DNA from 3 places in the Massilia endophytica genome. Region 2 is predicted to be linked to each of the others. Evidence: predicted binding sites of a transcription regulator. Region 2 holds the regulator's gene; each other region holds the start of a gene.
What was found. Region 2 encodes LexA, which represses DNA repair genes until DNA is damaged. Its sites were predicted from a motif close to ACTGTATNNNNATACAGT; they were not measured.
Positions count from the first base shown of each region.

Region 1 (7,249 bases), 140 kb from region 2:
CTGCCGGAAGGCTCCAACGCCGCGAAGCCCCAGCTGCGCGCCGCAGCGGCCCTGCGCGAGAAGCGCGACCTCATGGACGCCGTGGTGGATGGCGTGGACGAAGTGTGCCGCATCGGTTCCGGCGACGTGCTGGTCTTCCTGCCCGGCGAGCGCGAGATTCGCGATGCGGCTGAAGCGCTGCGCAAGCACCATCCGCCGCATGTGGAGATCCTGCCCCTGTTCGCCCGCCTCTCAGTGGAGGAGCAGGACCGCGTGTTCCGCACCACGAACGCGCGCCGCATCGTGCTGGCCACGAACGTGGCAGAGACTTCGCTGACGGTTCCCGGCATCCGCTACGTGGTGGATGCGGGCCTGGCGCGCGTGAAGCGCTACAGCTACCGCAACAAGGTGGAGCAGCTGCAGATCGAACCGATTGCGCAATCCGCCGCCAACCAGCGCGCGGGCCGCTGCGGCCGTGTGGCCGACGGCGTCTGCGTCCGCCTCTACGAGGAGCAGGATTTCAACCAGCGCCCGAAATTCACGGATCCGGAGATTCTGCGCTCCTCGCTGGCCTCGGTCATCCTGCGCATGAAGTCCCTGCATCTTACGGACGTGGAGACCTTCCCCTTCATCGAGCCGCCGCTGGCGCGCGCCATTGCGGACGGCTACCAGCTGCTGCAGGAACTGGGCGCTGTCGATGAAGCCAACCAGCTGACGGCACTGGGCCGCAAGCTGGCCAAGCTGCCGCTCGATCCGCGCGTGGGCCGCATGATCCTGGCCGCGCAGGAGAACGCCTGCCTGAGCGAGATGCTGGTGATCGCCTCCGCGCTCTCCGTGCAGGACCCGCGCGACCGCCCCATCGAGCACCAGCAGGCCGCAGACCAGGCGCACAAGAAGTTCGCGGACGAGAAGTCCGAGTTCCTCAGCTACCTGAAGATCTGGCGCTGGTTCGAAGAGGCCATCGAGCACAAGAAAACCAACCGCCAGCTGGCGGACAACTGCCGTTCCAATTTCCTTTCGCAGCTGCGCCTGCGCGAGTGGCGCGACGTGCATTCGCAGCTGCTCACCATTGTGAAGGAGCAGGGCTGGCGCCTGAACGAGGCGCCTGCCACCTACGAGAACCTGCATCTGGCCCTGCTCACCGGCCTGCTGGGGAATATCGGTTTCAAGTCGGACGATGAGCCGGGCGCGGGATACCTCGGCGCGCGCGGCATCCGTTTCCACGTGTGGCCCGGCTCTTCGCTGTCGAAGAAGCCAGGCAAGTGGATCATGGCGGCCGAGCTGGTGGAAACGAACCGCCTGTATGCGCGCTGCGTGGCGCAGATCCAGCCGGAGTGGGTGGAGAAGATTGGCCTGCACCTGCTGAAGAAATCCTGGGGCGAGCCGCGCTGGGAGAAGCGCCCCGCCCAGGTGACGGCGGCGGAGAAGGCCACCCTGTATGGCCTGATCGTGTACAGCCAGCGCCGCATCAACTACGCCCTGCACAACCCGGCGGAAGCGCGCGAGATCTTCATCCGCGACGCGCTGGTGGGCGGCGACTACGACACCCGCGCGGCCTTCTTCGCCCACAACCACAAGCTGGTGAAGGAGATCGAGAACCTCGAACACAAGTCGCGCCGCCAGGACGTGCTGGTGGACGACCAGCTGATCGAGGCCTTCTACGACAAGCAGATTCCGGCCGACGTGGTGAACGGCGCGGGCTTCGAGGCCTGGTACAAGAAGGCATCGCAGGACGATCCCAAGCTGCTGTTCCTGATCCGCGAAGACCTCATGCGCCACGAGGCGGCGGGCGTGACGACCGACCTGTTCCCGAAGAAGATGATGGCGGCGGGGCTGGAGCTGCAACTGAGCTACCACTTCGAGCCGGGCAGCGTGCGCGACGGCGTCACGCTCACCGTGCCGCTGTATGCGCTCAACCAGCTCTCGCGCGAACGCAGCGAATGGCTGGTGCCCGGCATGCTGAAGGAGAAGGTGCACCTGCTGCTCAAATCCCTCCCGCAGAAGCAGCGCCGCCACATGGTGCCGCTGCCGGAATATGCCGCGAAGTTCTGCGACCGCATTCACGACCGCCTGGCCTTCGGGCGCGGTGACCTGATCGATGCCATCATTGCCGATATCCGCGAGCAGATCACCATCAACGTGCTGACCACGGACTTCAAGCCCGAAACGCTGCCCGCCCACCACTTCATGAACTTCAAGGTGGTGGACGAGCATGGCCGCCAGCTGGACATGGGCCGCAATCTCGCCAAGCTGCAGGCGGAATACGGCAGCCAGGCGCGCGAGAGCTTCCAGAAGATGGCCGAGGCCACGCCTGCGCAACTGGCGCAGCTGACGGGAGGTGCTGCGCCGCCGCCCAAGCCTGCGCACGGCGGCATTGCGGCCGATGCGGCGCGCGGCTCCGTCAAGGCAGCGCCTGCGCCCGCGCCGGAAGCTGCCGCCCCGGCAGCCCACAGCAATATCACCAGCTGGAGCTTCGGCGAGCTGCCGGAACTGCTGGAGATCAAGCAGGGCAAGCTGAGTCTTATCGGCTTCCCCGCGCTGGTGGACAAGGGCACACACTGCGACCTGGAAGTGTTCGACGATCCCAACGTGGCCGCGCGCACGCACCGCGTGGGCCTGCGCCGCCTGTTCGCCTTGCAGATGAAGGACCAGATCAAGTTCGTGGAGAAGAGCATTCCGAACCTGCAGCAGATGGGCATGCAGTTCATGTCCATGGGTACGCAGGAGGAGCTGCGCGACCAGATCATCAACAAGGCACTGGATATCGCCTGCCTGCAGGATCCGCTGCCCACCGATGCGGCCTCCTTCGGCAAGCGCAAGGACGAAGGCAAGTCGCGCCTGGTGCTGCTGGTGAACGAGATCGCGCGCCTGGTGGGGCAGGTGCTGGCCGAATTCCACGGCCTGCCCAAGCGCCTGCAGGGCGTGAACCAGCAGGCCGCGCAGGACATGCAGGAGCAGCTGAAAGGCCTGGTGCACAAGCGCTTCATTGCGGACAACGAGTTCTCCCAGCTTTCGCACTTCCCGCGCTACCTGAAGGCGATGAACGTGCGGCTGGAAAAACTGCGCGCCGATTCAACGCGCGATGCGAAGGCCATGGCCGAATGGCACCAGGCGGCGCAGCCTTACCTGCGCGTGGCGCGCGACAAATCGGCGGGCAAGAATACCGATCCGCGCCTGGTGGAATACCGCTGGATGCTGGAGGAATTGCGGGTGTCGCTGTTCGCTCAGGAGCTGCGGACACCGATGCCGGTGTCCGTCAAGCGCCTGTTCAAGGTGTGGGAGTCGATGCAGCGCTAGGAACTCAGATGCGGTCCTTGTCCGGATCGATGCTGGTGTTCTGGTTCGACAGGCCGCCCACCTGGTTCACGTTCTTGCCGTAGGGGTCGGACTGGCTGCTGCCGCCGAGATCGGACTGGCTGCTGCCCGAGCCGATGCCGCTGCTGCTGGTGCTGGCGCCCGTGCTGTAGCTGCCGCCGCTGCCGCTTTGCATGGTGCTGGTGCCGCTGCCCATCACGCTGCCCGTGGAGGTGCGCTGGCCCGGCATGGCCTGCTGCGTGCCGTAGAAGCTGTGGATGGCGCTGCTGAACTGCTGGTCAGCCATGTCGGGCCAGCGGTCCTTGTCGAAGCCTGGCGCGTTCTCCAGCTTCTCCTTGGTGCAGTCGAGGATGAAGCGCTTGTTGACGGTATCGAGCTGCAGCGCCTGCCATGGCACGGCAAAGAGCTTGTCGCCCATGCCCAGAATGCCGCCGAAGGACAGCACGGCATAGGCGATCTGCCCGGTCTGCATGTCCAGCATGATTTCCTTGATATCGCCCAGGTCTTCTTCCTGGCGGTTGTACACATCTTCGCCCATCAGGGTATCGGCGCCCATCAGGCGGGGGCCGGGGCCCTGATTGTCGTTGTCACGATAGATGCCAAACGGGTCTCGGTCTAGGTAGCTCATTTCGGTCTCCTGTGATTCGAAAAACCAATCGAAAAAAATCCACCGCAGTCATGCACGGCGGAGCGAATTTCAGCATAGCGCAGTCCCATTTTTCGCGTCCTTGCAGGGATTCAACAGTGCGAGGTGCTGGACAACACCGCAAGTAAACCTTGCCAAATCGGGCCGCACGGAGTACTGTATATACATACAGTATTTCATCCATTACGAACATGGCCCGCCCTGACCCGATCACGGCGCCGGAGGCCTTGCATCCCTCGCTTTGGCTTGCATCGCAACTGGCGCGTTCCGCTTCCCGCTGCGTGGACACGGGCTATGCCGCCCTGTCCGCCCAGCTGCCGGGCGGCGGCTGGCCGGTGGGGGCGTTGAACGAGCTGCTGCTGCCGCAGGCGGGCGTGGGCGAAATGCGGCTGCTGCAGCCTGCGCTGGTGCGGCAGAAGGGGCCGGTGGTGCTGGTGCAGCCGCCGCAGATTCCGCAGACCCTCGCGCTGTCCGCGCTGGGCCTGCCGCCTTCGCGCCTGATCTGGGTGCGCAGCAATCCGCGCAGCTCGGACGGCCTGTGGGCGGCCGAGCAGATTCTGCGCAGCGGCAGCTGCGGCGCCGTGCTGCTGTGGCACCAGCATGCGCGCGGCGAACACCTGCGCCGGCTGCACCTGGCGGCGCAAAGCGGGGACACGCTGTTCTGCATGCTGCGTCCCATGTCGGAAGCGCGCGAGGCCTCGCCGGCGCCGCTGCGGCTGGCCCTGGAACCGGTGGCGGGCGGCGTGCAGATCGCTTTCCTGAAGCGGCGCGGGCCGCAGCGTGATGAACCGCTGTTTTTACCTTTAACACCTTCTTTGCTGCAACGACGTCATGCGCCTCTGGATCGGCCTGCATCTGCCCCGGCTTCCGCTGGAAGTGTTCTGCCCGTGCTGGTCGGATGATGCCTGCACGGTGGTGCTGGAACAGGAAGGCGTGCTGGCGGCATCCGCCCAGGCGCTGGCGCTGGGCGTAAAGCCGGGCATGCGGCGCAATGGCGCGCTGCTCATGGCGCCCGAAGCGCAGATGATGGAGCGCGACCTCCTGCGCGAGGCCGAGGCCCTGCAGGAGGTGGCGATGGCGCTCCTGCAGTACACGCCGCAGGTGGCGCAGGGCGAGGATGCGACCTTGCTGCTGGATGTGGGCGCCAGCCTGCGCCTGTTCGGCGGCGTGCGTCGCCTGTGCCGCCTGGTACGCCGCACGATGCGCGAACTGGGCTTTACCGCTGTGCTGAGCTGCGCGCCGACGGGGCGCGCGGCCTGGCTGCTCGCGCAGCACCGGGGCGGCCGCTCTTTAACAACGGAATCCATGCTGCGCAGGCTGGCGAGCGTGCCGCCCGCCGTGCTGCCGCCCGCGCGGCCCTATCTGGCCTGGCTGGACGGCATCGGCTGCTTCAGCTTTGCCGACCTGTGCCGCCTGCCCCGGCCCGGCCTGCAAAGGCGCTGCGGCCGCGCCCTGCTGGACGTGCTGGATGCGGCGCGCGGCGAAGCGCCGGAAGTGTACGACTGGATCGAAGCGCCGCCCACTTTCCAGGCCAAGATGGAGCTCTTCGGCCGCATCGAGAACACGGACCTGCTGCTGTCCGGCGCGGGCCGCCTGCTGCAGCAGATGACGGGCTGGCTGTGCGCGCGCCAGCTGGCCGTGGAAGGCATACGCCTGTCGCTGGAACATGAGCGGGGCAGGGTGGCCAAGCCGCCCACGGTGGTGGAGATTGTGCTGGCCGAAGCGGTATGGCGCGACGATCACCTGCTGCGGCTGCTGAAGGAGCGCCTGGGCAAGCTCACCCTGGAGTCGCCCGTTATCGGCCTGCGCCTGGATGCGGCGCAGGTGAAGCCCATGGCGCCGCTCAGCGACTCCCTGTTTCCCGAGCCGGGCGGCAACGCGCAGGACCGCCAGCGCCTGTTCGAAGTGCTGGCCGCCCGCCTCGGCGCGGACCAGGTGCTGCAGCCTGCGCCGAAGGCGGACTACCGCCCCGAGCACGCCAATGCCTGGGTGCCCGTGCAGCAGGCCCTGCGCGCGGCCGAAGTGCAGGCCCAGCTGCCGCCTCAACCCCTGCTGCGGCCCACCTGGCTGCTGCCCAAGCCGGTGCCGCTGCTCATGCGCGACCACCGCCCCTTCTACGGTTCGCCGCTGCGCATGGTGTCCGGCGCCGAGCGCATCGAAGCAGGCTGGTGGAGCGACGCCCAGACGCGCGACTACTTCATCGCGGAAGGGGAGGACATGGTGTTCTACTGGGTCTACCGCGAGCGCCTGAGCGGAGGGGAGGAGGGGCAGCGTTGGTTCCTCCACGGCCTGTTCGGCTGACAGCCTACGCCACCTCCCAAGCCATGCCCCGCTGCACCGCAGGCCGGGAACCCACCAGCGAGAGCCAGCGCTGCCAGTGCGGCTTGTTGTCCAGCTTTTCCCCGAGCACGCCCTTCAGCCGCTCGGCCGCCGCGTGGGACCAGGTATAGCAGGCGATGTCGGCAATGGTGTAGTCCTCGCCCGCCACGTAGCGCGAAGCGGCCAGTTGCCTGTCGAGCACGCCAAGCAGGCGGTCCGCCTCCTTGGCGAAGTGCGCGATGGCGGCGGCATCCTTCTGTTCCGAAAAATACCCCAGCTGTCCCAGCATCGGCCCCAGGCCGCCGATCTGCCAGTGCAGCCACACCAGCGCCTGGTAGCGCGCCGCGCCCTCCGGCGCCAGCAGCTTCCCGCTGCGCTCGGCCAGGTAGCTGAGGATGGCGCCGCTCTCGAACATGGTGAGACCGGCCTCGTCGTCCACCATGGCGGGAATCTTGTTGTTGGGAGAGAGGGCAAGGAACTCGGGCTTGAACTGCTCGTCCTTGTGCAGGTTGACGGGCACGATGCGGTAGGGCCAGCCCAGCTCTTCCAGCATGATGACCGGCTTGCGCCCGTTGGGCGTGGTCCAGGTATGCAGTGTGATCATGTGCAGCCTCCTGGCTGCACTGTAGCGAAGGCGGGGAGGGCCGGGCGCACCGCTGGCGCGCCCGGCGGTGCTGCTTACAGCGCCTGCAGGATGGCTTCCAGGCGGTCCGGCGTGCCTTCGATGCGCTCCAGGCGCGGGTACTTCAGGCCTTCATGGTAGTCGAAGGACACGGTGCGGTACTGGCTGCCCTGCTTGACCAGCAGCTCGATCGGCTTGCTGTCCGTTTTCGCCTTGGTAATGGCATTGCGCAGCAGATCGGCCTTATAAGCCTGGCCGTTCACGGCCAGCACGGTGGCATTGGCCGTCAGGCCGGCCTTGAAGCCCAGGCCTTCCCACACAATGCTTTCCACCTTGCCTTCATTGCTCAGCCAGAAGCCCAGCGAGTA
Region 1 is NZ_CP088952.1:3,332,681-3,339,929, reverse strand. Features, by position in the region: gene hrpA (ATP-dependent RNA helicase HrpA) at 1-3,276, shown strand, start outside; gene LSQ66_RS15280 (PRC-barrel domain-containing protein) at 3,281-3,922, opposite strand; gene imuA (translesion DNA synthesis-associated protein ImuA) at 4,132-4,842, shown strand; gene LSQ66_RS15270 (Y-family DNA polymerase) at 4,772-6,241, shown strand; gene LSQ66_RS15265 (glutathione S-transferase family protein) at 6,246-6,863, opposite strand; gene LSQ66_RS15260 (M61 family metallopeptidase) at 6,938-7,249, opposite strand, start outside.
Region 1: a site for LexA is predicted at 4,096-4,113, ahead of imuA (translesion DNA synthesis-associated protein ImuA). Genes of this name have one in related genera too.

Region 2 (7,249 bases):
AACTTTTTACCGAATGCCATTTTAGGCTCCTGTATCTAAATGTGCGCTGCTCTCGGCAGCACGGAAATCAATGATGTGAAATACCAGGCTTTTGCTGTTGCGGTTTTTCTTGGCCAGGAAACCCGTGAACTCGTAGACTCCGCCCAGGGCCGCCGCGTTGAACCGTCCTGAAATCTCCCCCGCAGCGACTGCGGCGATGTCGAACTCGGTCAATCGGGCGATGCCTGCCTCCATCTGTTGCGAACTGTGCTGCAGTACTGCATTCACAATCGGCAGACCGGCCGGGGTGTAGCGCAAGGCGTCCCGTTCGGTGATGAGGGCGGTGAACTGGAGTTGGTTCAGTTCCGTTTCCTGCTAAGACTTAGGCCGCTGCGGCTGCTGCTGGTGCTTCGGCGCGATGGCTCTTGGCCGCGTCTTCACGCTGGACCGACTTCATCATCGGCGAAGGAGCGGTTTCCGCTTTCTTCATCTTGACGGTCAGGTGACGCAGCACGGCATCATTGAATTTGAATGCGGTTTCCAGTTCGACCAGAGTCTCGTTGTCGCACTCGATGTTCATGCAGATGTAGTGTGCCTTGGCCAGTTTCTGGATCGAGTACGCCATTTGACGGCGGCCCCAATCTTCCACGCGGTGCACGTTACCGCCGCGCGAGGTCACGCTGGCCTTGTAACGTTCGATCATCGCGGGCACTTGCTCGCTTTGGTCCGGATGGACGATAAATACGATTTCATAGTGACGCATGCAAACTCCCTTAAGGACTGTGAAAATAGCCCACCCCGGCGTCAAGACGAGTGTGGGAAGAGGTAAGCCCGCAAGCATAGCAGGTTTCGCTGCTGATTGGAAGAGCGGCCAGGGGGACAGACCCCTTTAAGAAATATTTCGCCCAAAACAACAAATTCCTTGCAATATCCCTCGCACTGTACAAAAATACAGTCTGTCGATATCCACAGTGACACACCATGATCAAGCTGACTGCAAGGCAAGAAGAAATCCTCAATCTCATCAAGGACGCGATCGAGAACACCGGATTCCCGCCGACCCGCGCCGAGATTGCGGCCGAGCTGGGCTTCAAGTCCGCCAACGCCGCCGAGGAGCACCTGAAAGCGCTGGCGCGCAAGGGCGCCATCGAAATTACCGCCGGCACCTCGCGCGGCATCCGCCTGCTGGGCTCCTTTGCCGAGTCCAGCACGCCGATGGCGCACGTCCCTGCCCCGCTACTGATGAGCCTGCCGCTCATCGGCCGCGTCGCCGCCGGTTCCCCCATCCTGGCCCAGGAAAACCTGGAGACGAGCTACAGCGTCGACCCCAGCCTGTTCACCTCCAAGCCGGACTACCTGCTGAAAGTGCGCGGCGAGTCCATGCGCGACGTGGGCATCATGGACGGCGACCTGCTGGCCGTGAAGAAGGTGGACAGCGCCAAGAACGGCCAGATCGTCGTCGCCCGCCTGGGCAACGAAGTCACGGTCAAGCGCTACCGCCGCGTGGGCTCGGTGATCGAACTGCTGCCGGAGAACTCGGACTTCAAGACCATTACCGTCAACCCCGATGACGAGTTCGCGCTGGAAGGCTTGGCCGTCGGCCTGCTGCGCACCTGGCACTGAGCATGGGGTTCCAGCTTTACGGCAGCTGCGAGTCCGGCCACAGCTACAAGGTTCAGCTGATGCTGAACGTGGCGGGCGTGCCGCACGAGTACGAGGAGATCGACCTGCGCCTGGCGCGGGAAGACCGTCCCGAGCCTTTCCGCAGCCTGGCGAAATACGGCGAAGTGCCGCTGCTGGTGCATGACGGCAGGCCCTATGTGCAGTCCAACGCCATCCTGCTGCACATGGCCGAACACCTGAACGCCTATGGCGGCGAAACGCAGGAGCGGCTGGAACGCGTGCGCGAATGGCTGTTCTGGGAAGCGAACCGGGTCGGCATGTCCATGGCCCACCTGCGCTTCGGCCAGAAGTTCGACGACGAAGGCGCTTATTCGGGCACGGTGCTGCCCTGGTTCCGCCGCCGCTTCGATGCGGACATGATCCGTCTGGAAGAAGAGCTGGCGGACGGCCGCGCCTTCATCCTGGACGACCAGGTCAGCGCAGCCGATTTTTCCCTGTGCGGCTATATGTACTGGCCCGGGCAGGCCAGCGTGAGCTATCCGCCGCTGGTGCAGGCCTGGCTGAACCGCATCGCGGCCCTGCCAGGCTGGCAGCATCCTTACGAGATGCCGGGCGCCGATCCCTGGTAGTTCAGGCCAGAGCGGCGATCTTCAGGCGCCGGACGCCGATCCCTGGAAATTACCTGGGCTTGGCCGATATCACGGGCCGGCTGCGCGATTCCCACGCCAGCTCGCGGCGGCGCGCCTCCGTCGCCCGGCGCGCCTCCATAACTGCAAACTGGGCCAATTCCAGCTCCGCCATCTGGCGCGATAGCGCGACCCAGTCCGCATGCTGTTTTTCGACACCGGCTACTGCCGCCTGCGCCTCTTCCGAGAACGCCACGAACAGCTCTACCGGGAATTCCTTATTGTTGACCAACTCGGCGTTCAACCGGTCGGCAAAGCGCTTATAGCAAGCCTGCCAGCTCCGGTATGCCGCTTCCGTGCGCTGCGCAGCCTCCTCATTGCTTACCGGCTTGAGTGCGGGCGGCTCGCAGCCCGACTGACTGTAGCCGAGATGGTCGAATGGGGAGGCGGCCGATGCGGCGGTTGTCAGGGCGGCCAGAACAATTGCGCTCAGGGCTTTCATGTAAGGCTCCTTTCAGGATTGAGAGACTGCAGCACACCTTATCTCATCTCCGGAAGAGGAGCAATTCACTTGCATTGCGCTATCCAGCCGATAGCGCACCCCGGAAATCTTCCAGCAGATCGGCCGTATCTTCGATGCCCACCGAAACGCGGATCAGCGATTCGGCGATGCCCATGGAGGCGCGGCGCTCAGCCCCCATTTCGTAGAAGATGGTGTGCGCCACCGGAATCACCAGGGTGCGCGTGTCGCCCAGGTTCGAAGCCGGGACGGCGATCTTCAGGCGGTTCAGGTAGTCGAAGCAGTCGATGCCCTCTTTCAGCTCGAAGCTGAACAGCGAACCATAGGCCTTGAACAGTTCCGTGGAAACGCCGTGCTGGGGATGCGAGGCCAGGCCCGGGTAATACACGGCGGCCACCCTTTCGTCCTTCTCCAGCATTTCAGCCAGCGCCCTGGCATTGGCGCAGGTACGCTCCATGCGCAGCGCCAGCGTTTCAGCACCCACGGCGATATGGTGGGCCGCTTCCGGCGCCAGCGAAGCGCCGAAGTCGCGCAGGCCCTTGGCGCGGATCTGGGTGATGCCCCACATCGCAGGCGCCGCCTTCTTGTAGTTCTCGAAGATGTTCGGGAACTTCGACCAGTCATACATGCCGGTGTCCGTCAGGCTGCCCCCCAGGGCGTTGCCATGGCCGCCGATGGACTTGGTCAGCGAGTTCACCACCAGGCCCGCCTTCACCGCCTTCGGGCGGAACAGATAGGGCGTGGTCATGGTGTTGTCCACGATGTAGAGGATGCCGCGCTCTGCGCACAGCTCGCCGATGCGCTTCAGGTCCGCCACCTGGGTGCGCGGGTTGGCGATGGTCTCGACGAAGACAAGGCGGGTGTTCGGCTTCAGCGCCGCGGCCACGTTGGCCACGTCGGTCGCATCCACGAAATCCACACCCACGCCCTGCCCTGCCACCGTCTGCCACAGCGAGTTCGTGTTCCCGAACAGGAAGGAGGACGACACCACATGGTCGCCCGAGCGCAGCAGGCCCTGGAACACGGCGCCGATGGCGCCCATGCCCGTGGCGAAGCACAGCGTGGCGACGCCGTCCTCCATCTTGTTCACCTTGTCCTCCAGCGCCGACACGGTGGGATTGCCCTGGCGGCCGTAGCGGAAGCCGGGCTCCTTGCCCTGGAAGACGGAAGCCAGCTGGCGCGCGTCCGAATAGCCGAAGGCCACGGCGGTGTGGATGGGCTTGTGCAGCGAGTTCTGCTCGACCGGCTTCTGCCGGTCGTTGTGCAGGATGGTGGTGGTGAAGCCGTACTGTTTCATCAAGCTTCCGTGGTGGCGTAGTTGAGGTTCAGCTGGGTGCGCGCCGCATCCTCCACGCCCTTCTCCTTCGGATGGTGGCGTGCGTATTCGATGCGGTCCAGGTAGTCGGCCGACACGTCGCCCGTGATGTACTTGCCGTCGAAACAGGAAGCCTCGAACTGCTTCAGTTGGGGGTTCACGTCGGAGATGGCCTTCTTCAGGTCATCCAGGTCCTGGTACACCAGCGCGTCGGCGGTGATCTCCTTGCACACCTCTTCCACGGTGCGGCCATGGGCAATCAGCTCGTCGCGGGTCGGCATGTCGATGCCGTACACGTTCGGGTAGAGCACGGGCGGCGCGGCGGAGGCAAAGATCACCTTCTTCGCGCCGGAGTCCCGCGCCATCTGCACGATCTCGCGGCTGGTGGTGCCGCGCACGATGGAGTCGTCCACCAGCAGCACGTTCTTGCCCTTGAATTCATCGCCGATGGCGTTCAGCTTCTGGCGCACGGACTTCCTGCGCAGCGACTGCCCCGGCATGATGAAGGTGCGGCCGATGTAGCGGTTCTTGATGAAGCCTTCGCGGTATTCCTTGCCCAGGCGCAGGGCCAGCTGGATGGCGGCGGGACGGGAGGAATCCGGAATCGGCATCACCACGTCGATATCGTCCGCCAGGCCTTCGCGCTTGATCTTGTCGGCCAGGTACTCGCCCATCTTCAGGCGGGTGCTGTACACGGAGGCGCCGTCGATCACGGAATCAGGACGCGCCAGGTAAACGAACTCGAAGACGCAGGGATTGAGCGAAGGATTATCCGCGCAGATGCGGCTGTGCAGCTGGTTGTCGGCATCGATGAAGATGGCCTCGCCCGGCTCCACGTCGCGCACGAAGCGGAAGCCCATGCCTTCCAGCGCCACGGATTCCGAGGCGATCAGGTACTCCTTGCCCTGCGGCGTATCGTTCTCGCCCAGGCAGAGGGGACGGATGCCATGCGGATCGCGGAAGGCCAGCATGCCCACGCCAGCGATCTGCGCCACGGCAGCGTAGCCGCCGCGCACGCGGCGGTTCAGCACCGTCACGGCCTGGAACAGGGTAGCCGGTTCCAGCGAATAGCCGGTGGTGGCTTTCTGGATCTCGTGGGCCAGCACGTTCAGCAGCACTTCCGAATCGGAGTCCGTATTGATGTGGCGGCGGTCGTTCTTGAACATCTCGTTCTTGAGCTGTTCCCAGTTGGTCAGGTTGCCGTTGTGCGCCAGGGTGATGCCGAAAGGCGCGTTCACGTAGAACGGCTGCGCTTCCTCTTCGCTGGACGAACCGGCGGTGGGATAGCGGCAATGGCCGATACCGGAATTGCCCATCAGCGAACGCATGTTACGGGTGCGGAAAACGTCGCGCACCAGGCCATTGGCCTTGTGCATGCTGAACATGCTGCTATGGTTGGTCGCGATGCCTGCCGCATCCTGGCCGCGGTGCTGCAGAAGCAGCAGCGCGTCATACAGCAGCTGGTTGACGGGTTGGTGGGAAACGACGCCGACGATGCCACACATGGTGTGCTCCTAAACGAATGCTACGGATTTGAGGTATTCAAAATTGCACGTGCTGCGCCAGGGCAGCCGGCAGAAATGGTTTCACGGTGCGGGCGCCGTCTTCCGCCAAAGGGCTCAGCAGCGCGCGCTTCCAGAATTCCTGCTGCGGGATCGACGTCATCCCGCACAATATGACGGCGGCCAGCACGATTACAAGGCCGCGGCCCAGTCCAAAGATGGTGCCCAGCAGGCGGTCCGCCACCGTCAGCCCACTAGCTTCGATCAGCGCGCCCACGGCCATTGACAATAAACCCATCAACAGGCGCGCGCCGATGAACAGCACGACGAAGGCGAGGATCAGGCGGATCACTTCACCCGGAATGGCCGGGGGCAGCATGGCGGCTAGCGAAGCCCCAAAAGCATTCGCAACCACGAAAGCCACGACCCAGCTGGCCAGCGACAGTATTTCCTTCACCAAGCCGCGCATGATGCTGATGATGAGCGAAGCAATCAGCACGAACAGCACCAGGTAATCGAAAATCGTCACGCCGACTGCTCGCTGCAATGCCTCAGACGGTTCCGAGCTTGCCGCTCAGGCCAATCTTTGTCAGCTTGGCACGCACCTTCTCCGCTTCTTCCTTGCTGGCGAAAGGACCGGCCTGCACGCGCGTCAATTCGCCGTTGGCCGTGCTCACCTTCTGTGCCGTGGAACGGATGCCTGCCTCGCGCAGCTTGCCCTGCAATTCTTCTACCTTGTCCTGCTTCGACAGTGCCGCAATCTGGATCACATAGCGGGTGGAGGCGGCAGGTTTGCCTTCCAGGATGGCCAGGGCGCGGGCATCGTCGCTGCGGCTCTCCTTGGGCTCCGGCTTGGCCTCGGCGCGCTTGGGCTCGGGCTTCGCCTCCTTCGTTTCCGGCTTGTGCTCGTTTTTGGCAAGCTTCGCCTCGGGCGCTTTTGGCGCCTCCTTCACTTCCGTTTTCGGCGGCTTGCCGGCCGGCTCCGGCGCCAGCTTCACCTCGGCCACCGGCGGCGGCGCGGTCACCGTCTTGGCGGGCGGCGGCTCGATGATTTCTTCGCTCTTGTCCAGGGCTGCGGCCTGCTCCACTTTCGCCGGGGCGGCGGGCGCGGGCTGCGGGGCGGCCTCCATCGGCTTATCCTTGGACGGGATCTGGATGGCGATATCGTTGGCGAGGGGCTTGGGTTCGGAATCGAGGATCATCGGCAGGCCGATGGCGACGGCCAGCGCCAGCGCGACGGCGCCTACCAGGCGGCGGCGGGCGCGCTTCTTTTCCGGCAAAACGGGATCGGCGGCGGCATCGCGCGCGGCGCGGCCACGGTTGCGGGTGGCCCCGCCCTCGCTGTGGGAAGCGCGCTTGGACTTGGCCTTGTCGGCCAGCGACCTGTCGTCTGCTGCGCGATAGTAGCCACTGTCTTCGCCAGTGGATTCCTGCTTGTTTTTACCGAGTTTCGAGAACAAGCCCATGCGTGAGTTTCTCAGTGGAGTGAGGACTTTCGTGCCGCCATGACGCCTGCCACGGTGAGGAACGATCCAAAGACCACAATTCTATCATTCTCCCCGGCACGGCTCAGCGCATTCGCGTAGGCCTGGGCGGGAGTCTCGAAAACATTGATGGTTCGTTCAGCCTTGTCGGGCTGGTTCAGCTGGACCTTGGCCGCCAGCTCCTCCGCGCTCGCCGCGCG
Region 2 is NZ_CP088952.1:3,195,620-3,202,868, forward strand. Features, by position in the region: gene rpsR (30S ribosomal protein S18) at 1-20, opposite strand, end outside; gene priB (primosomal replication protein N) at 22-342, opposite strand; gene rpsF (30S ribosomal protein S6) at 362-742, opposite strand; gene lexA (transcriptional repressor LexA) at 961-1,602, shown strand; gene LSQ66_RS14595 (glutathione S-transferase family protein) at 1,605-2,231, shown strand; gene LSQ66_RS14600 (hypothetical protein) at 2,281-2,730, opposite strand; gene LSQ66_RS14605 (cystathionine gamma-synthase family protein) at 2,810-4,045, opposite strand; gene purF (amidophosphoribosyltransferase) at 4,045-5,568, opposite strand; gene LSQ66_RS14615 (CvpA family protein) at 5,606-6,094, opposite strand; gene LSQ66_RS14620 (SPOR domain-containing protein) at 6,117-7,031, opposite strand; gene folC (bifunctional tetrahydrofolate synthase/dihydrofolate synthase) at 7,043-7,249, opposite strand, start outside.

Region 3 (7,249 bases), 750 kb from region 2:
GAAGGAACGCTGATGCTCATCGACTTCTTCTTCACGCTGAAAGACGCGAAAATTCCGGTCACGATCAAGGAATTCCTCACGCTGCTCGAAGCGATGGAAAAGAACGTCATCGCGCCATCGATGGACGACTTCTACTACCTCTCGCGCCTGGCGCTGGTGAAGGACGAAGCCCATTTCGACAAGTTCGACCGCGCCTTTGCCCAGTACTTCAAGGGCATCAACGGCGCCTTCGAGACCAGCAGCGCCATTCCGCTGGAGTGGCTGGTCAAGCGCATGGAGCGCGAACTGAGCGAAGAGCAGAAGGCGGCGCTGGAGAAGTTCGGCTACGACAAGCTGATGGAACGCCTCCAGGAGCTGCTGAAGGAGCAGAAGGAACGCCACGAAGGCGGCAGCAAGTGGATAGGCACGGGCGGCACTTCGCCCTTCGGCAACGGCGGCACGAATCCCGAGGGCATCCGCATCGGCGGCAAGGGCGGCAACCGCACGGCGGTAAAGGTGTGGGAAGCGCGCGCCTACAAGGATTACGACGGCGACCGTGAACTGGGCACGCGCAACATCAAGGTCGCGCTGCGCCGCCTGCGCAGGTTCGCGCGTGAAGGCGCGGCCGAGGAATTCGCGCTGGAGCAGACCATCCGCGCCACGGCCAACAACGCGGGCTACCTCGATATCAAGATGCAGCCCGAGCGCCGCAACAACGTGAAGGTGCTGATGCTCTTCGACGTGGGCGGCACCATGGACGACCACATCGAACGCACGGAAGAACTGTTCTCGGCCGCGAAGACCGAATTCAAGAACATGGAGTTCTATTACTTCCACAACTGCGTGTACGACTACCTGTGGAAGAACAACCGGCGACGCAACTCCGAGCGCTTCCCCACCTGGGACATACTGCGCAAATACCCGCCCGACACGAAACTGATCTTCGTGGGCGACGCCACCATGAGCCCCTACGAAATTTTGCAGCCGGGCGGCTCGGTCGAATACAACAACGAGGAAGCGGGCTCCGAGTGGCTCACGCGCTTCACCAGCGCCTTCCCGAAATTCATCTGGCTCAATCCCGAGCCGGAGGGGCTGTGGGAGTACCGGCAGTCCATCTCCGTGATCCGCCAGCTGATGAACAACCGCATGTTCCCCATCACGCTCGAAGGCCTGGAGCGGTCAATGCGCACGCTGAGCAAGTAAGTCAGCTGAGTCGCAGCAGGCGCTTCAGCACCGAACGCAGCGTCGCATCCGACACCGGCTTGTCCACGAAGCCCGCGATGCCTGCGGCCGCCGCGCGCTCCGCGTCATACTCCGCCGCATCCGCGACCATCGGCACCACTACAGTGGAATCCGGCACCGCCTCAGCCATAGCGTAAGCGTCGACGACAGCCGTATTGACCAGCATGACAGCCACAGCGCGCTGGCGGCAGGCGGCGATGGCCTCGTCCGCGCCGCCCGCCCAGGAGGCGGCAACGTCCTGGCGCCGCATGAGCTTTGCGATGTGGACGGCCAGGGCATCGCTGCGGTCCACCACCAGCACCTCGCCGTGCGGCGCGGGCTGGCGCATGGCGAGGTACTCGGCGGGATCGGTCAGGTCGAGGTCCACGCGCGGGCTGCGGCGGCGCTCCGTCGGCGCTGGCTGGCCGCTGGCCGCGCGCTCGGCCAGCGCTTCGGCGCGGCGCTCCACCAGTTTTCCAAGCTCGTGGAACACACTGTCCCACTGTACCGGCAGGCGCAGGTTCGGATAGGGAAAATCGGGATGCGCGAGTTCGATGCCCGGCGCGCCCAGCACCAGTGCCGGCCGCGTTCCGCCCTGCGTCAGTCCTTCCAGCGCCGCCAGCGTGGACAGATGGGTGCCGTTAGCCAAATATAAATCCGGCTCTTGCAAAGAGTGCGCGGACAGGCAAAAATACGCCGGCCCCTTGCCCGGCGCCCGTTTCAGGCCCTGCGCAATGGCGGCGGCAGCCTGCGGCGGAAAGCCGACCAGGCCTACGGCGAACGGGAACTTCTCGGTCTGCTCAGCGGACATGCGATGTTGACGTTGTTTTTACGGCATTTAACCACAGTTCCCGCCCGGATTCGTTCATTCCCCCTTGTTGAGGATAGAATGCGCAGGAATCCGCGTTAACCAAGAACCGCTTCTCTCAAGTATGGCCACTAAAAAACCTGTTTCCGATTACAGCGAATCATCCATCCGGGTCCTCAAGGGGCTGGAACCAGTCAAGCAGCGTCCGGGCATGTATACCCGCACCGAGAACCCGCTGCACATCATTCAGGAAGTGATCGACAACGCCTCCGACGAGGCGCTCGGCGGCCATTGCAAAAACATTATCGTCACGCAGAACCCTGACGGCAGCGTGACGGTGGACGACGACGGCCGCGGCATCCCGGTCGGCCTGCACCCCGAAGAAAACGTGCCGACGGTGGAGATTGTGTACACCCGCCTGCACGCGGGCGGCAAATTCGACAAGGGCTCCGGCGGCGCCTACGCCTTCTCGGGCGGCCTGCACGGCGTGGGCGTGTCCGTCACCAATGCACTCTCGAAGCGCCTTGAAATCTCCGTCTGGCGCAAGGACGACAAGGGCAACGGCTTCCACACCATCGCCTTCGAGAACGGCGACCTCGTTCAGCCGCTGGCCTCCGAGGCTGCGCCGAAGGACGGCAAGAAGTCCGGCACGCGCGTCACCGCGTGGCCTGATCCGAAATATTTCGATTCGCCCCTGATCTCGCAGGTGGAGCTCCAGCGCCTGCTGCGCTCCAAGGCCGTGCTGCTGCCCGGCGTCACCGTCACCCTGATCAACGGCAAGACCGGCGATAAGCAGGTATGGCAGTACAACGACGGCCTGCGCGGCTACCTCACCGAAGCGCTGGCGCAAACCTCCAGCGGCGAAACCGTGGTGCCCCTGTTCGAGGGCGAGCAGTTCGCCGGACCGGATGCGGAAGGCTTCGCGGAAGGCGAAGGCGCGTCCTGGGTGGTGGCATGGACGGAGGAAGGCGCCATCGTGCGCGAGTCCTACGTCAACCTGATTCCAACGCCGAACGGCGGCACCCACGAATCCGGCCTGCGCGATGGCCTGTTCAGCGCCATGAAGAATTTCGTGGAACTGCACTCGCTGCTGCCGAAAGGCGTGAAGCTGCTGCCGGAAGACGTGTTTGCGCGGGCTTCCTTTGTGCTGTCCGCGAAGGTGCTGGACCCGCAGTTCCAGGGCCAGATCAAGGAACGCCTGAATTCGCGCGATGCGGTGCGCCTGGTATCGACGTATTCCAAGCCCGCGCTCGAACTGTGGCTGAACCAGCACATCGACTATGGCAAGAAGCTCGCAGAGCTGGTGATCAAGCAGGCCCAGTCCCGCCTGCGCTCGGCGCAGAAGGTGGAGAAGAAGAAGTCCTCCGGCGTCGCCGTGTTGCCGGGCAAGCTGACGGACTGCGAATCGAGCGACACCGCGCGCACTGAACTCTTCCTGGTGGAGGGCGACTCTGCGGGCGGCTCGGCCAAGATGGGCCGCGACAAGGAATTCCAGGCCATCCTGCCCCTGCGCGGCAAGGTGCTGAACTCCTGGGAGACGGACCGCGACCGCCTGTACGCCAACAACGAGATCCACGACATCGCCGTGGCCATCGGCGTCGATCCGCACAGCTTCGGCGACTCGCCCGACCTTTCGGGCCTGCGCTACGGGAAGATCTGCATCCTCTCCGATGCGGACGTGGACGGCTCGCACATCCAGGTGCTGCTGCTCACGCTCTTCTTCCGCCACTTCCCGGCCCTGATCGAGAATGGCAATATCTGCATCGCCCGCCCGCCCCTGTACCGGGTGGACGCGCCGGCGCGCGGCAAGAAGCCGATCCAGAAGCTCTACGCGCTGGATGACGGCGAGCTCACCGCCATCGAGGACAAGCTGCGCAAGGACGGCCTGAAAGACGGCAGCTGGTCCATCTCCCGCTTCAAGGGCCTGGGCGAGATGAACGCCGAGCAGCTGTGGGAAACCACCATGAACCCGGACACCCGCCGCCTGCTCCCGGTATCGCTGGGCGATTTCGCCCACACCGAAGCCGCCGCGCGCTTCAACATGCTGATGGGTAAAGGCGAAGCCGCCGCCCGCCGCGCATGGATCGAGGAGCACGGCAACGAAGTGGAAGCGGACATCTAAACAGAACACGAATTCGACATGACTCAAGCAAACCTCTTTGACGAGCCGCAGCCGGAACAGCCGGGCGGCAATGGCGGCGACGGCGGCGAAACGCTGACGCTGTCCACCTTCGCCGAGCGCGCCTATCTCGATTACGCCATCTCCGTGGTGAAGGGCCGCGCCCTGCCGGACGTGTGCGACGGCCAGAAGCCGGTGCAGCGCCGCATCCTGTATTCGATGAATGAACTGGGCCTGAACGCCACGGCCAAGCCGCGCAAGTCCGCCACCGTGGTGGGCGACGTGCTGGGTAAGCTGCACCCGCACGGCGACCAGTCGGTGTACGACGCCCTGGTGCGCATGGCGCAGGACTTCTCGCTGCGCTATCCCCTGATCGACGGCCAGGGCAACTTCGGCTCGCGCGACGGCGACGGCGCCGCGGCAATGCGATATACCGAAGCGCGCCTCACGCCGATCTCGCGCCTGCTGCTGGACGAAATCCACCAGGGCACGGTGGACTTCATTCCGAACTATGACGGTTCCTCCGAAGAACCGGCCCTGTTGCCCGCGCGCCTGCCCATGGTGCTGCTGAACGGCGCATCCGGCATTGCGGTGGGCCTCGCGACCGAGATCCCCTCGCACAACCTGCGCGAAGTGGCCGATGCGGCCGTGGCGCTGATCCGCAACCCCAAGCTCTCGCATGCGGAACTGATGAACATTGTTCCCGGTCCGGACTATCCAGGCGGCGGCCAGCTGATTACGCCAGCGGCGCAGATTGCGGACATGTACGCCTCGGGCCGCGGCAGCATGAAGGTGCGCGCGCGCTGGAAAATCGAAGAGCTGGCCCGCGGCCAGTGGCAGGCCGTAGTCTACGAACTGCCGCCGGGGACTTCCGCGCAGAAGGTGCTGGAGGAGATCGAAGAGCTCACCAATCCAAAGGTCAAGCTGGGCAAGAAGGCGCTGTCGCCGGAACAGCTGGCGCTCAAGTCGCTCATTCTCGGCTCGCTCGACACCATCCGCGACGAATCGGGCCGCAATGCGCCGGTGCGCCTGGTGTTCGAACCCAAGTCCAAGAACCAGGACCAGACCGAATTCATGCTGATGCTGCTGGCGCATACCTCGCTGGAGACTTCGGCGCCGATGAATCTCGTGATGATCGGCGGCGACGGACGCCCGCGCCAGAAAGGCCTGGGCGAAGTGCTGCAGGAGTGGATCGACTTCCGCTTCTCCACGGTTACGCGCCGCACGCAGTTCCGCCTGGCGAAAGTGGATGACCGCATCCACATTCTGGAAGGCCGCGAGACCATCCTCCTGAATATCGATGAAGTGATCCACATCATCCGCAATTCGGACGAACCGAAGGCGGCGCTGATCGAACGCTTCCGCCTCAGCGACCGGCAGGCCGAAGACATCCTCGAGATCCGCCTGCGCCAGCTGGCGCGCCTGGAAGCGATCAAGATCCAGCAGGAGCTGGCGGACCTGCGCAAGGAAAAGCAGACCTTGCAGGACCTGCTCGACAATCCATCGTCGATGAAGCGCCTGATCATCAAGGAAATCGAAGCGGACGCCAAGCAGTTCGGCGACGCGCGCCGCACCCTGATCGAAGAAGCGCAGAAGGCTGTCGTGGAACAGAAGGTGGCGGACGAACCGGTCACCGTCATCATCTCCGAAAAGGGCTGGGTACGCGCGCGTACCGGCATCGGCCACGACCCGGCGCAGTTCACCTTCAAGGCTGGCGATTCGCTGTACGGCGCCTTCGAGTGCCGCACGGTGGACACCCTGCTCGGCTTCGGCGACAACGGCAAGGTGTACTCCGTGCCGGTGGCGGCGCTGCCGAACGCACGCGGCGACGGCGTGCCGATCACCACCCTGGTCGACCTTTCGGGCGGCGCGCGCCTGCTGCACTACTTCGCTGGCCCCGCAAACACCCAGCTGCTGATGGCATCCGATGCAGGCTTCGGCTTCATTGCGAAGGCGGGAGACATGGTGAGCCGCCTGAAGGGCGGCAAGGCCTTCATCACGCTGGATGAAGGCGCGAAGCCGCTGCCCCCGACGGTGGTGGCGGAAGGCAGCAGCGCCATCGCGGTGATTTCGGAAAAAGCCAACCTGCTGGTCTTCGGCATGGACGAAATGAAGGTACTGTCCAACGGCGGCCGTGGCGTCACGCTGATGGACCTGGGCGACAAGGAAAAGCTGGTCGCCGCGCGCGCCATCACGCAAAAAGGCGTGACAGTGCTAGGCACGGGCAACGCCTCCAAGCCCAAGGAAGAGAAGCTCGGTGCGACGGCGCTGGCCCCGCACATCGGCAAGCGCGCCCGCAAAGGCAAGCCCATGCCAACCCGCATCAAACCCACCGGCCTCCTCCCGAACAGCTAAAAGCAGCCGAGCCCGTGTCCAACTCTGGTGCCAGGGAAGAAAATTGGACACGGACCCGGCACTAAGCCGCTAGCGCTGGGCTCGTGTCCAAAAATCTTCCCTGGCACCAGAGTTGGACACGAACTGAGCTGTTAATGCTTGGCGGCTTCGGCTTTCACGTCGGCCATGGCTTTGCCTTTCACTTCGGCCGTCTTGGCGGCGGCCTGGGCTTTGTCCTTGTCGGCTTCGGCTTTTTCTTTCGCTACCTTGGCGTCCTGCTTGGCGTCGACTTTCATGGCCTTGGCGTTCGCTTCGGCCACTTCCTTGTCGCCTTTCGCTTCGGCTTTCAGCTTGTCTTCCGGGTCGGCCTTGGCCACTTTTTCGGCGGCTTTGGCGTGCTCCTTGTCAACTTTGGCGTGGGCCTTGGCTTTCTTCTCGTCCGCTTTGGCCTGGGCCTTCGCTACGTCCTTGTCGGCCTCGGCCGCCTTCTTGGCTTCTTTGGCCTCGGCCTTGGCGATGTCCTTGTTGGCCTTGGCCTGTTCCTTGGCAACGTCCGGATTCGCGGCCGGAGTGGTGGCGGTCTGGGCGTACGCAGCAGTGGCGAAAACGCCTGCGAGCAGGGTTGCGAGCAGTTTGTTCATGATGTGCACCTTTCTGTTTGTGGTCTGGATACGCTTCTTGTTCTTGTTGCGTATCCAGAATAGGCACACCCGGCAGCTGGCACTGTGCGCTGCCGCACCATGAAACATTTTGTTTCCTTACTTACGTGAATAGAGGTCGATGGTCTG
Region 3 is NZ_CP088952.1:3,950,452-3,957,700, forward strand. Features, by position in the region: gene LSQ66_RS18105 (GNAT family N-acetyltransferase) at 1-13, shown strand, start outside; gene LSQ66_RS18110 (vWA domain-containing protein) at 13-1,182, shown strand; gene LSQ66_RS18115 (response regulator) at 1,184-2,011, opposite strand; gene LSQ66_RS18120 (DNA topoisomerase IV subunit B) at 2,133-4,130, shown strand; gene parC (DNA topoisomerase IV subunit A) at 4,149-6,482, shown strand; gene LSQ66_RS18130 (hypothetical protein) at 6,614-7,102, opposite strand; gene LSQ66_RS18135 (IgA Peptidase M64) at 7,220-7,249, opposite strand, start outside.
Region 3: a site for LexA is predicted at 2,032-2,049, ahead of LSQ66_RS18120 (DNA topoisomerase IV subunit B). Genes of this name have one in related genera too.